Regions from separate parts of the Pectobacterium parmentieri genome, predicted to be linked through region 1. Evidence: predicted binding sites of a transcription regulator. Region 1 holds the regulator's gene; each other region holds the start of a gene.
The links. Region 1 encodes PurR, which represses purine synthesis genes. Its sites were predicted from a motif close to CANGCAAACGTTTGCNTG; they were not measured.
Positions count from the first base shown of each region.

Region 2: the regulator PurR is predicted to act here: its motif matches at 1,257-1,274, upstream of purT (formate-dependent phosphoribosylglycinamide formyltransferase).
Region 3: the regulator PurR is predicted to act here: its motif matches at 1,946-1,963, upstream of A8F97_RS18980 (nucleobase:cation symporter-2 family protein).

Region 1 covers NZ_CP015749.1:1,198,272-1,201,555, forward strand. Annotated here, with positions in the region: gene cfa (cyclopropane fatty acyl phospholipid synthase) at 1-1,091, opposite strand, end outside; gene purR (HTH-type transcriptional repressor PurR) at 1,409-2,434, opposite strand; gene cydH (cytochrome bd-I oxidase subunit CydH) at 2,826-2,915, shown strand; gene A8F97_RS05340 (C40 family peptidase) at 3,006-3,284, opposite strand, start outside.
Region 2 covers NZ_CP015749.1:1,844,881-1,848,164, forward strand. Annotated here, with positions in the region: gene A8F97_RS08280 (S9 family peptidase) at 1-1,116, opposite strand, end outside; gene purT (formate-dependent phosphoribosylglycinamide formyltransferase) at 1,317-2,495, shown strand; gene A8F97_RS08290 (bifunctional 4-hydroxy-2-oxoglutarate aldolase/2-dehydro-3-deoxy-phosphogluconate aldolase) at 2,590-3,231, opposite strand.
Region 3 covers NZ_CP015749.1:4,185,728-4,189,011, forward strand. Annotated here, with positions in the region: gene A8F97_RS18975 (AsmA family protein) at 1-342, opposite strand, end outside; gene A8F97_RS18980 (nucleobase:cation symporter-2 family protein) at 500-1,888, opposite strand; gene recG (ATP-dependent DNA helicase RecG) at 2,055-3,284, opposite strand, start outside.

The DNA of each region.
Region 1 (3,284 bases):
AGATCTCTTGCTCTGAAGGCTCCGGCACACGCGTTCAGATAGTAGCTGAACATCCGACGGAAGCGGGCAGTATAGCGTGTGGAAAGCTGGGGCCATCCTTGCTGAAAGCGCGTATGCCACGCCATTAATGTGCGATCGTAATCGGTGCCGAAGTTGTGCCAGTCCTCCATCACCATGTAAGGCTCGCTTGCCTGCGCAATGTGCTGGATGGATGGAATACAGCCGTGGGGGAAGATGTATTTATGCATCCAGGGATCGTTACTATAAGAGGCCGTTTTGTTGCCCCCGATGGTATGTAACAGGAACAACCCATCTGGCTTTAGATTACGCCGCACGACGCTAAAGTAGTTGTCATAGTTGCGCGGCCCGACATGCTCAAACATGCCTACCGATACTGCGCGGTCAAATTGCCGATCGAGATCGCGGTAATCCTGTAACGCAATGATGACATCCAGCCCCTGACAGCGCTGTTGTGCCAGCGTCTGCTGTTCCCTGGAAATGGTGATGCCATACACGGAAACACCGTAGCGACGTGCCGCGAACTCAGCAAGCCCGCCCCAGCCGCAGCCGATATCCAGCAGAGACATGCCGGGCTTGAGCTGAAGTTTTTCGCAAATCAGGGTGAGCTTATCTTCCTGCGCGCATTCCAACGTTTGCGCTTGTTTCCAGTAAGCGCAGGAATATTGCATGTAAGGATCCAGCATCAGGGCAAAAAGGTCATTACCCAAATCGTAATGCCGTTCGCCGACCACTCGGGCGCGTCGGTGGGATTGTAAATTCGTGACGCGAGCGGCGGCGATCCTCATAAGATCGCGCAGACGGCGGGGGAGTGTATTCTTTAGCCCGGCGCGTAGGACGAGATGGAAAAAGATATCCAGCCGTTCACACTCCCACCATCCGTCCATATAGCTTTCACCTAATCCCAGCGAACCTTTTTGCAAGACGCGTTTAAAAAAATCAGGGTGGTTGACGCAGATATCAAAAGGGCGGGGGCCGTTAATGGCGATATCCGCCGTGGCTAACCTGTCTTGCATGATGTTGAACCAGGGCGAGGTATGGCTACGCTGTTCTTTTGCATAAGGTGTACCCATGATGTCTCCTAAATTTTTCACGTGTGAAAGTATGGAAAAACATACCTGGACAGCACTTACCGCAGCCGATGTATCGGCTGTCACCAGAGAAAAATGAAGAAGACATTTGCACATAAGCAGGTGGTTATCTGCCCATTGGCAAAAAACGCGTATCCGCTTACTTACGTGCGGCTATCGCTATTTGGGGTGTTATCAGTGAAAGTGAAACGCAGTTTTCAGTTTAAATCTGCTTCAGCCAACGTACAAGAAAATTGGCTGAAGCTGACAAGGGAAGCAGGCAGGAATTAAGAAAATCGGTCTATGTTGGATCGCCGAGGTTAGCGGCGATAATCGCGGAACGGGCCGTCGGCAACCGAGCGGCGTTCAATCAGCGTCGGATGCACTTCAATGACGTGTGCATCTTCGCGCTTGCTGGTAATCCGATCCAGCAACATAGAGAAGGCGGATTGGCCCAGACGCTCTTTCGGCTGATGGATGGTAGTCAGTGCCGGTGTAAAGAAACGCGCGTGACGCACATTGTCATAACCGATCACCGAAATGTCCTGTGGTACACGTAACCCCAATTCGTCTGCCGCACAAATGGCACCCATCGCCATGATGTCGCCACCACAGAATACGGCGGTGGGTCGCTGTTTTTGCGCGAGAATCTGATGCATGGCTTTATAACCGGATTCCGGTTCAAAATCGCCCCGCACGACCCATTCATCGCGCACGGTGATGTCGGCTTCCTTCAGGGCTTTTAAAAAGCCAAGGTAGCGCCCGTTCCCCGTGTTGCGCTCTTGTATCCCTGGGATGGCACCGATATCCCGATGGCCGCGTTCAATCAGATAGCGACCCGCCATATAGCCGCCTTCAAAGGCGTTATCGATGATGGTATCGGTGAAATCGCTGTGCATCTGCCCCCAGTCCATGACGACCATGGGAATGCTGCGATAATCTTCCAACATGCCCAAGAGTTCTGGCGGGTATTCGGCACACATGACCAGCAGGCCGTCGACGCGTTTTTGCGCCAGCATCGAGAGATAAGCGCGCTGTTTACCGATGTCGTTATGAGAATTACACAGCACCAGCGTGTAACCTTTGGCATAACAACTGTTTTCGACTGCTTCAATGATCTCAGCGAAATAGGGTGCTTCGCTGGATGTGGCCAGCAAGCCGATAGATTTAGTGTGATTAACTTTGAGGCTGCGGGCGACGGCGCTGGGCGAATAGTGCAATTCCTTGATTGCTGCCCTGACGGCTGCCTTAGTCTCTTCGGCGACGAAACGTGTTTTATTGATCACGTGCGATACGGTTGTGGTGGAAACGCCAGCACGTTTTGCCACATCTTTAATCGTTGCCATCTAAAAATGACTCCTGAACTTACCTGTTACAGACGTAAGTATATTGTTAATCGTTTGCCTACGTTTAAAGTTCTTCTTCTAAGCTAAAAAACAGGATTTCAGAAGGAGAGTGCCGAATGTTATACCGAAGGGATCTGGCTTGACGTTTTTCGACTGATACGCAGCGCTTTCATAAACAGCGGATTGTGTCCGATTTATCATGAAAGTGAAAGGGCTAATTTATACTATTAGTGACGCATTCGTCGGAGATTTTTCGCTAGAATTATGAAAGAATCATAATAACCCTATTATTTGTCGCCTTAACTGCCTAAGCAGATTCGGCTGTGAAGGGGGCGTCTTTTTTTTCAGATGAAGTTTCAGATGAAATTTGTTTGCTAATAAGGAGTGGTTTATGGATACAGATCTGAAGATGTCTTTGCTGACAACCGTCGGCTCGTTGGCTGTGATCATCGCGTTTAGTTTCATTGCGGTGTTGAACTAATCCTTCAGTGCTTTTGCGCGGGTTAGGTATTCAGACAGGTTTATGGCGAATAAACGTGTCTGAATACGCTTCTGTTCGACGAATCGTCTCTTAACGAATCGTCTGTGGTGTCACTACGCGACGCGCTCCAACATAGTGCTCCTGCCAATAATCTTCACTTAGCTTGCTGATACGAATATCTGAACCTGTACGCGGTGACTGGATAAATTTGCCTTCCCCCAGATAAACCCCGACGTGATCGGCCGCACCACGATTATTGATGCGGAAGAAGACCAGATCGCCACTTTCCAGATCACTCTTTTTAATCGGCGCGGCATCACGCAGATGGTACATTTCGTTTGCGGTGCGTGGGATTTGGATCTTAACGAC
Region 2 (3,284 bases), 650 kb from region 1:
TGCCGTTTCTGGCGTAGGGTTGTACGATAGCCATGCCACATAGCTCGCATCATTAAAAGTGATTGCTTTTTCTTCCTGCGTATGCCAGTGAATCTGGCGCAAGCTGGTTAAACCGCGTTCCCTCTCTTCGACTACCAGCCAATCACGGAATAGTTCGAAACCTTCCAGAACGCGGTGTTCACGTGGAGCAATTAGCGTTTCCAGCGTTTGTTCATCAGGTTTATCCGAATGGTAGAGACCGAAATTTTTCCCTTCTCGGTTAGAGCGCAGGTAAAACCGCCCCTGATAGTGATCAATACCATATTCATGATCTTTCCGACGTGGAATGCCGACCTGCGGCACCGCCTCTGGGAGCGTCGCATCGAGTAATAACACCTCGGTCGTCGTAGTGCTGCTGAGATAAATAGTGATGTAGTGCTCTGATGTCGTTTTGCTCAGACTGACATAATAGGTATCGTCTTTCTCTTCATATACCAGTTCATCTTGTGCTGGATCGCTCCCAAGGCGGTGACGATAGACCTGATACGGCAATAGCGTTTGTGCATGTTTACGCACGTAGTACAGCATCGTCGAGTCTGCCGACCATTCCGCACCTGCGGTCACATTTTCGATCACATCCGGTAGCCATTCGCCGCTGTTCAGATCGCGAAAACGCAGCGTGTACTGCCGGCGAGATAAAAAATCCTCCGAGAGGGCCAATAGCGTATTGTTCGGGCTAATCTCAAGCGCGCCGAGACTATAAAATTCATGCCCCTCCGCACGTTGATTCCCATCCAATAGCGTTTCCCATACTTCTGTTGCCTGCTCAGGCTGACGCAGATAGGTAGCGTACTCTTTGCCCGGCTCATAGCGACTTTGGTAGCGATAACCCTTTCTAACATACGGTACCGACATGTCCGTCGACGGAATACGTTTAACCATTTCGTCATACAGCGACCGTTTACGTGCAGCGTGAGGCGCCATGATGGCTTCACTGTAGGCATTTTCCTGTTCCAGATAGGACAACACCTGCGGATCGGTACGCTGGTCATCACGCAACCAGTAATAGTTGTCGACACGCGTATCGCCATGTGTGCTTATCGTGTGGGGCTTTTTTTCAGCTTGCGGGGTCTTCATCGCATCGGATCTCGTTGTCTTGACATAAAAATTTCACTCTGCAAGAAGAGTGGCACGATTGCCCTACAATGCCAAGCCACGTCCTTGTCTCTTGGTGCGCTTTTGCGTAACGCATTCCAGAGCATCTCCTCTTTAATGCGCACGCAAACGTTTTCGTTTATACTGCGGCCATTTTTCACAACCCGATCAGGTATAAGGTTATGTTAACGATTGGAACCGCCCTGCGTGCGGATGCCACACGAGTGATGCTGCTTGGCTCCGGTGAATTAGGCAAAGAAGTGGCGATTGAGTGTCAGCGCCTGGGAATCGAAGTGATTGCGGTCGATCGCTATGCCGATGCCCCTGCGATGCAGATTGCACATCGTAGTCACGTCATCAATATGTTGGATGGCGACGCATTAAAAGCGTTGGTTGAAGCCGAACGCCCTGATTATATCGTGCCGGAAATTGAAGCCATCGCTACCGACATGCTGGTGGCGCTGGAAAAACAGGGTCACCACGTTGTCCCTTGTGCTGAAGCGACACGCCTGACGATGAACCGTGAAGGCATCCGTCGTCTGGCTGCCGAAACACTCGGCGTTCCGACATCCACCTACCGTTTTGCCGACAGCGAAGAGCGCTTTTATCAGGCAGTAGAGGCAATTGGCTATCCCTGCATTGTTAAGCCGGTCATGAGTTCATCCGGCAAAGGGCAAAGCCTGATTCGCTCCGCAGAGCAGTTAGAGCAGGCATGGAGCTATGCCCAACAGGGTGGCCGTGCAGGCGGCGGGCGCGTCATCGTTGAAGGGTTGGTTAATTTTGATTTTGAGATCACCCTGCTCACCATCCATGCGGTTGACGGCATTCATTTCTGTGCACCAATCGGCCATCGACAAGAAGATGGTGACTATCGCGAATCCTGGCAGCCGCAGCAGATGAGTGAACTGGCACTGGATCGCGCACAAAAGATGGCCAGCGATGTCGTAAAAGCGCTCGGTGGCTATGGTCTGTTCGGCGTTGAGCTGTTCGTCTGCGGTGATGAAGTTATTTTCAGTGAAGTCTCTCCTCGCCCACACGATACCGGCATGGTGACGATGATTTCTCAGGATCTGTCCGAGTTTGCCCTGCACGTTCGCGCTTTCCTTGGGCTGCCAATTGGCGTGGTTCGACAGTACGGTGCATCGGCTTCTGCCGTAATTTTGCCTGAGCTTGAGAGCGACAACGTGTGTTATCAGGGTCTAGAAAGCACGCTCCTCCCTCATACACAAATTCGCCTGTTTGGTAAACCAGACATCAGCGGCAAACGCCGTATGGGTGTTGCATTAGCCAGTGCAACAACGACAGACGATGCTGTTGAAATCGCCAAGCGTGTCGCGGCTGGCGTAAAAGTCAGCGGCTAATATCTACGGTTTCTGATTGGACGACGCACAGAAAACCGGGCATAAAAAAGGCCACTCGCAGTGAGTGGCCTTCGTCATTCAGTAACCGGCAAACTTAAGCTTTTGCACCAGCAACCGCTTCACGCGCCAATTCAGTAATACGTGCGTAATCACCGCTTTCCAGCGCATCGTTCGGCACCAACCAGGAACCACCAACACACAGCACGCTTTTCAGCGCCAGGTAATCACGGTAGTTATTCGGCGTAATACCGCCTGTCGGGCAGAAACGAATATGAGCGAATGGACCGGCGATCGCCTGAAGCGCTTTCACGCCGCCGTTAGCTTCTGCAGGGAAGAATTTGAACTCACGCAAGCCGTAATCCATACCCAACATCAGCTCAGATACGGTGCTGATACCTGGAATCAACGGGATATTACCTGCCGATGCTGCTTTCAACAGCGGCTCGGTCAGGCCCGGACTAATGGCAAACTGCGCACCGGCTTCAACCACCGCAGCCAGTTGCTCAGGGTTTGTCACCGTACCCGCACCCACGATGGCTTCTGGTACTTCTTTCGCAATCGCACGGATCGCGTCGATAGCACAGTCGGTACGCAATGTCAGCTCCAGAACGCGAACGCCGCCCGCGACTAACGCTTTTGCCATCGGCACCGCGTGTTCCAGTTTGTTGACCACAATCACAGGAACAACGGGACCCGTTGTCAAAATCTGTTCCGCGCTCGTCTTCCAGTTTTTCATCAAAAATTATCTCCAGACATGCCCGAAGGCATCATTAATTATATAGCGCGCCC
Region 3 (3,284 bases), 2.0 Mb from region 1:
GGCCTGTGAGGAAAGGTTAAGCGTACCGCCTTGCAATTCCAAACTGGCAAAATGGCGTGGTTCGGTAATTTGACGCACGCTAAATCCTGCGGAAACCTGCTTCGCAGTGAGGGTTGGTGGCTGATTTTTCTGACCAAAACTGACGTCGGTGAGTTGAATATGATCGACGGTTGACCAGTCATGATTAATTTTTCCCAGTGACAACTGGTAGTCGGTATTCTGGTTTACCCAATTACTCACCCAGCCTGCCGCCCAACTGGTTTGCAGCAATACATATACGACCACCAGCGCTAAAAAGGCTATCAGCAGTAGGGTCAGCAATAATTTCCCGATAAATTTCATCGTGTCAGTCCATGCCAATCGTCAGGGAGAACTGTTCTTATGCCGCAATTTCCCTGAAGGCTCAATAGGTAATGCTGTTACAGACAGTAAAAAGCGAGCGGTGTTGCATCACCGCTCGCTTTTACATGAACTGAACAGAAATTATTGCGTGCTGGCGCTATTTTTCTTCGTGTGGGAAGACCATATTCAGCACGATTGCGGTAATACCGCCAGCGGCAATACCGGAAGACAGCAATGTCTTAATCCAATCCGGTGCGAATTGCAGAATCAATGGCTGTTGTGATACGCCAAGACCGACAGCCAGTGACAGTGCAATAATCATGATCGCGCGGCGGTTCAGCGGCTCACGGGATACAATGCGCACACCAGAGGCGGCGATCGTACCAAACATCACGATAGTGGCGCCGCCCAGAACGGGCTCTGGAATATGCTGCACAAATCCGCTGACGGCAGGGAACAGTCCTAGCGCGATCAACATCAGCGAAACCACGAAGCCCACATAGCGGCTGGCAACGCCGGTAAGCTGGATGACGCCGTTATTCTGACCGAAGCACGAGTTAGGGAAGGTATTGAATACGGCAGAAAGGCACGAATTCAGGCCGTTTGCCAGCACGCCGCCTTTCAGGCGTTTCATGTACAGCGGGCCTCTGACCGGCTGCTCTGAAACGTCGGAAGTCGCGGTGATGTCACCGATGGTTTCTAACGATGTCACCATGAAGACCAGCATCAGCGGGATTAACAGATTCCAGTCAAAGCCTAAACCATAATGTAGCGGCGTGGGCACCATGATGACCGTATCGTGTGGCGCAGGCGCGCTTTCCGGCAGCATTCCCATCAACCAGGCACCCAGATAACCTACCGCCATGGCAATCACCAGCGATGCAACGCGCAGGTAAGGGTTACGCTGGCGGTTAAGCAGGATGATAACTAGCAATACCACACCTGCTAATAACAAGTTCTTGGGCGCGCCGAAGGTGTTATTACCCATTGCGGCATAGCCGCCACCGATGGAGGTTAGGCCGACCTGAATCAGCGACAGACCAATGATCATCACCACAATGCCGGAAACCAGCGGGGTAATGATACGGCGGGTTAAATGCAGGAAGCGTGAAAGAATGATTTCGGTGAAGGAAGCAACCATCAACGTACCGAACAGTGCCGCCATCATCGTTGGAACATCCGCGCCACCGTTCTTTAGCGCCAGCCCACCCATAATCAGCGGCGTCACGAAGTTAAAGCTGGTGCCCTGAATAGACAGCAGACCAGAACCGACAGCGCCCCAAGTTTTAATTTGTAGAATAGAAGCCAGGCCGGAAGCGAAAAGCGACATGCTGATGATGCGCTGCGTATCATCAGCGGGTAAACCTAACGCCTGACAGATCAATAGTGCGGGAGTAATCACCGCAACAAACATGGCAAGCAGATGCTGGCTGGCGGCAAACAGCGTTTGCGGCAGCGGCGGCCTGTCTTCAAGACGGTAGATGAGTTCACTGCGCTGAGGGGCGGCAGCGGCTTCTGTTTGGGACGTTTCCGTGGTGGTAGTCATGATGTAAGTTGGCGTTCCTGAAACGACAAAGAGCGCATTTTAATGATCTCTTGGTTGAAAGCAAACGTTTGCTAACTCATCTTTTCGATATGAATTTTGTCTTATGAGCAAGACCTTATTATTTAAGAGGATACTGTTGACGGAAATGAAGAATGCGCTGCTGCGATTAGGCGTTGGTGTAGCGCGCTCGCTCGGGTAGCCAGCGTTCGATTAGCGCGATGGCATGATCAGGATAGTGCTCATGCAGATGGCGAGCAACGCGGTGTACCTGCGGAATCAAATCCCGATCGCGCAGGAGATCGGCTACTTTGAACTCGGCATTACCCGTTTGCCGCGTACCTAATAATTCGCCCGGCCCGCGAATTTCCAGATCGCGCTGAGCAATGACAAAGCCGTCATTGCTGTCGCGGAGTACCTGGAGCCGTTTTTGTGCGGTTTTGCTCATCGGTGTTTTATAGAGTAGTACGCAGTGAGAGGCCACCGCTCCACGCCCGACGCGCCCGCGCAATTGGTGCAGTTGCGCCAGACCCAGACGCTCCGGGTTCTCAATGATCATCAGGCTGGCATTGGGTACATCGACACCCACCTCGATAACGGTTGTCGCCACCAGCAGTTGCAGTTCACCCTGTTTGAAAGCCTGCATTACTGCCTGTTTTTCTTGTGCTTTCATGCGGCCATGAACCAATCCAACCTTAAGATTTGGCAAAGCAGCCTTTAGCTCTTCACTGGTAGCCTCTGCTGCCTGCGCTTCCAAGAGGTCAGATTCCTCAATCAGCGTACAGACCCAGTAAGCCTGCCGACCTTCCTGCTGACAGGCGCTATTCACCCGTTCGATGATGTCGCTACGGCGTGAGTCCGGTATAGCGACGGTGGTGACAGGGGTTCTGCCTGGTGGCAGCTCATCAATAACAGAGGTATCCAGATCGGCATAGGCCGTCATCGCCAGCGTGCGGGGGATCGGTGTGGCGGTCATAATCAATTGATGGGGATGAAAACCCTGCTCTTCGCCTTTTTCCCACAGCGCCAGGCGTTGATGAACGCCAAAGCGATGCTGTTCGTCAATGATCACTAATGCCAGCCCGTTAAATTTCACCTGTTGCTGAAAAATAGCGTGTGTCCCGACAACCATGGAAACCTGACCGTTGGCGATGGCATCCTGCTGTGCCTGACGCGCTTTTCCTTTTTGTTTGCCAGCCAGCCAGCCGACTTCAAGCCCTAATGGTTCGAACCACTGACGGAAATTATGGGCATGCTGCTCGGCCAATAGCTCTGTTGGTGCCATCAGCGCGACCTGTTTGCCGCTGGCAATGGCACGTAATGCGGCCAATGCGGCGACCAGCGTTTTCCCTGACCCCACATCGCCTTGTACCAGACGCATCATCGGAAAATCTTTCGC